Regions from separate parts of the Brevundimonas sp. EU05-FHT14B07 genome, predicted to be linked through region 1. Evidence: predicted binding sites of a transcription regulator. Region 1 holds the regulator's gene; the other holds the start of a gene.
What was found. Region 1 encodes LexA, which represses DNA repair genes until DNA is damaged. Its sites were predicted from a motif close to ATGTTCNCNANNTGTTCT; they were not measured.

Region 1 (2,202 bases):
GCGCCGAAGAAGAAACCGGTCGTCCCGCCCTGATCGCCGAGATCAAGAAGGCCAGTCCATCCAAGGGTCTGATCCGTCCCGACTTCAATCCGCCGGCCCTGGCCCGCGCCTATGAGGCCGGCGGCGCGGCCTGTCTGTCGGTGCTGACCGATGGCCCCAGCTTCCAAGGCGACGACGCCTATCTGGGCCAGGCCCGCGAGGCCGTCGCCCTGCCCTGCCTGCGCAAGGATTTCCTCGTCGATCCCTGGCAGGTTGCCGAAAGCCGCGCCCTGGGCGCCGACTGCATCCTGATCATCTTGGCCATGGTCGATGACCGGTTGGCCGCCGAGCTGCTGTCGGAAGCCGAACGGTTCGGCATGGATGCGCTCATAGAGACCCACGACGAGGAAGAAATGGCGCGCGCTTGTGCGCTTGGTGGCGATCTGGTGGGGGTCAATAATCGTTCGCTGCGCACGTTTGAGGTCGATCTGGAAACCACGGAGCGGCTGTCCATGCTCAGCCCGGTGCGCGCTCTGCTGGTTGCGGAGAGCGGCATCTTTACGCCCGACGACGTGGCGCGGGTTTCGGCGGCGCACGCCCAGGCGATCCTGGTTGGCGAGAGCCTGATGCGGCAGGCCGATGTCGAGGCGGCGACCCGTCAGTTGCTGGCGGTCTGAGCCGACACGCGGCGGCAAGCCTCGCCGTTAAGTTGACATTAGCAAGGAACACTTACAGAACATCGACAAATGTTCACGGCCCGTTCCGATTCGTCGGCGGGCGCATGAGGGCCTGGCGATGCTCACGCGCAAACAGCACGAACTGCTGATGTTCATCCACGAACGCATCCAGGAGACCGGCGTCTCCCCTTCGTTCGACGAGATGAAGGAGGCGCTCGATCTGGCCTCCAAGTCTGGCATTCACCGGCTGATCACAGCGCTGGAGGAACGCGGTTTCATCCGCCGTCTCGCTCACCGCGCCCGCGCGTTGGAAGTCACGAAGCTGCCCGAACAGGCGACGGCCGGCGCGCCGCGCGGTCGCGCCGGGTTCAAGCCCGACGTCATCGAGGGCGGCGGGGGTGTCCGACCTGCGGCCCCGATGGCGGCCAACGACACCCGCGAACTGCCGCTGATGGGCAAGATCGCCGCCGGCACGCCGATCGACGCAATCGAGCATGAAACGGCGCGCTATCCGGTCCCGGAATCCATGCTGGGTTCGGGCGAGCACTATCTGTTGGAGATCGAGGGCGACTCCATGATCGAGGCGGGCATCCTGAACGGCGACATGGTGGTGATCAAATCGACCGACAACGCCGCCTCCGGAGAAATCGTGGTGGCTCTGGTGGAAGGCGAGCAGGCGACGCTGAAGCGCCTTCGCAAGAAGGGGGCCTCGATCGCGCTGGAACCCGCCAACCGCAACTACGAGACCAAGATCTACGGCTCGGATCAGGTCGCGGTCCAAGGCAAGCTGGTCGGCCTTATGCGCCGCTATCACTGACGTCCGGATCGGACTGACGCGCCCAGGGGCGGTCGCCGCGAACGTCGGCCGTCCACACCGCGCGCCATCGATTCGGCTCGCCCGAACGGACGCGCCACAACTCTACTGCCCCGCCTCGCGCAAAATCCACCCCGTCCAGGACAAGGCGATCCTGACAGGCGCTTGGAATTGAGGTGACGACAGCGCGGACGCTGACGACGGGCGCTGCGCGGCATAAAGTCTCCATCTGATCTGAGCTCGGCGACTTCCGCCCCCACCAGATCGCCACGGGCACCGCCTCTTCGGTGCCCGGTCGACAGGAAAAGCGGTCGCAGACCCAGCCCGTCTCCGACCGGTCCGTCATGATCAGCCCTCGTCGTCGCGACCAGAGATCCACCGCAAATTCACGCACGCCAGGCCGTATGACGACGGCCGCCCAGTCACGGTGAAAGGCGGCGTTTGTTCCGCCATCGCCAATCCAGAGGTTCGGCGTCGGCGCACGCGGCCAGATCAGGACGGCGGCTGCGAAGGGCAGTCCCATCCATCGCAGGCGGCCCTGCCACAGACAGACAAACAGCACGCCCAGAAAGGCGATCGGCAGGACATAGTTCGGCGCGCTGGCGACCGTTCTGACCGCCCCAGGCAACCCCGCCGTCCAGGCGCCGATCGCCAGCATCAGATCGACGCCCCATCCCGCGACCGCCAGGAACGGTCCCCCCAGCCCCAAAGGCTCAAGCGCTGCGCCCAAGG
Region 2 (2,202 bases), on a different contig from region 1:
GCCCTGTCCACGGGCGTCTATCAGGGCCGGCCGATGCCGAAACACCTACCCCTTCCCATCGATGCGCGGCATTTCGATCGCTGGCTGGAGTTGTTCGCCGAAACTGCGCGTGCCCTGTGCCCGCCCATCGCCGCCGACCACTTCATTGAACGCGCCCGCCGCATCGCCGAAAGCCTTGAACTGGGTGTCGCCAACGCCAGTGGCGTGCTTCTGGCCAAGGGCGGGCTTTTTATGCGGCCCACGCAGGCGTGGATGCCGGAATAAAATTTAGGCGGCAGGCGCTTTAGCTGGGGCTCCAGTCATCGTCACGTTCACATTGAATCCCGCGACTTTCCATGCGTCACCCTCTTTGACGAAGTTTGTCTGAACGTGAGCCACTCGGTCGGGATAGGTATAATCTTGACCCACGACATAAAAGCGGCCGCTCGTGCTTGTCATGCTTTGGTAGCCGGTCACCGTCGGTTCGGGAGCCGTGTCGTGACCGATCATGTTGCGGAGCATGGGGATTTGCGCCCTCACGTCTGCAGTTTTATTTGCGGACGACAAGCGCGCCAAAATGGCGGCTTCTCGGCCCGCTACAAGGTCTGCAAAGGTCGCCTTGGCTTCAGCATTCAAGGCAGGATCGGATTTAGGAAGCGTCGCATTGAAGTTGCAACTGGCTAAGGCTGCCGCCGCCAAAAGGCCCGCAAACTGTTTCAAATCCAACCCCCACTTCGGTGACGCCAGTCTAGCTTCGATCAGCGGGCGCACAACCCAAAGACACAGACAAAAATGTTCCCATAACGTTCTTGCTGATCGCCTATTTTCGTCCCCATATAGCGATAACGCGCCGGACCCGCCGGCCCTCCTCCGCGTTCTCCGGACAGCATGACCGAAAAGCATAACTTCATCCGCGTTCGCGGCGCCCGCGAGCATAACCTCAAGGGCGTGGATCTCGACATTCCGCGTGAACAGCTGGTGGTGATGACCGGCCTGTCGGGGTCGGGCAAATCCTCGCTGGCGTTCGACACCATCTATGCCGAAGGCCAGCGGCGCTATGTCGAGAGCCTGTCGGCCTACGCGCGCCAGTTTCTAGAGCTGATGGGCAAGCCGGACGTGGATTTGATCGAAGGCCTGTCCCCGGCCATCTCCATTGAACAGAAGACAACGTCCAAGAACCCGCGCTCAACCGTCGGCACGGTGACGGAAATCCACGACTATATGCGCCTGCTGTGGGCGCGGGTCGGCGTGCCCTACTCGCCGGCGACCGGCCTGCCAATCGAGAGCCAGACCGTCAGCCAGATGGTCGACAAGCTGGTCGCCCTGCCCGATGGCGAGCGCATCCTGCTGCTCGCCCCCGTCGTTCGCGGCCGCAAGGGCGAGTACAAGAAAGAAATCGCCGAGTGGCAGCGTCAGGGCTTCCAGCGCCTAAAGATCGACGGGCAATTCTATCCGATCGATGAAGCCCCGACGCTGGACAAGAAGTTCAAACACGACATCGACATCGTCGTGGACCGGATCGTCACCAAGCCGGATCAGGAAGCCCGCTACGCCGACAGCCTGCAGACGGCGCTGGGTCTGGCCGACGGCATCGCCAATGCCGAATGGGCCTCGACGGCGGAAGGTGAGACCGCGCCGCGCTCCATCCTGTTCTCCGAACGGTTCGCCTGCCCGGTGTCGGGCTTCACGATCAGTGAGATCGAGCCGCGCCTTTTCTCGTTCAACAACCCCTTCGGCGCCTGCCCAGTCTGCGACGGCCTGGGGGTCAAGCTGGCGTTCGACGCCGATCTGGTGATCCCGGACCGCGACAAGACTCTGCACAAGGGCGCCGTCGCGCCGTGGGCGCGCGGGCCATCGCCGCTCTACACCCAGACGCTGCAGTCGCTCAGCCTCCACTACGGCTTCTCGATGGACAAGCCGTGGCGCGACCTGCCCGCCCAGGCGCACAAGGCCATCTTGCACGGCACGGGGACCGAGAAGATCAAGTTCGTCTATGACGACAACGCCCGCAAATACGAGGTCTCCAAGCCGTTCGAGGGCGTGCTGCCGAACCTGGAACGCCGCTGGCGCGAGACCGACAGCGCCTGGGTGCGCGAGGAACTGGCTCGCTATCAGTCCGAGACGCCCTGCGACGCGTGTCACGGCAAGCGGCTGAAGCCCGAGGCCCTGGCGGTCAAGGTCGGCGGCGAGGACATCGCCGACATCTCCACCCTTTCGATCTCC

Region 2: a site for LexA is predicted at 772-789, ahead of uvrA (excinuclease ABC subunit UvrA). Genes of this name have one in related genera too.

The regions. Positions count from the first base shown of each region.
Region 1 covers NZ_JBYTCZ010000003.1:180,101-182,302, reverse strand. The annotation lists gene trpC (indole-3-glycerol phosphate synthase TrpC) at 1-656, shown strand, start outside; gene lexA (transcriptional repressor LexA) at 775-1,473, shown strand; gene AC3WRC_RS08745 (ComEC/Rec2 family competence protein) at 1,454-2,202, opposite strand, start outside.
Region 2 covers NZ_JBYTCZ010000005.1:189,042-191,243, forward strand. The annotation lists gene AC3WRC_RS13285 (group III truncated hemoglobin) at 1-264, shown strand, start outside; gene AC3WRC_RS13290 (hypothetical protein) at 268-705, opposite strand; gene uvrA (excinuclease ABC subunit UvrA) at 868-2,202, shown strand, end outside.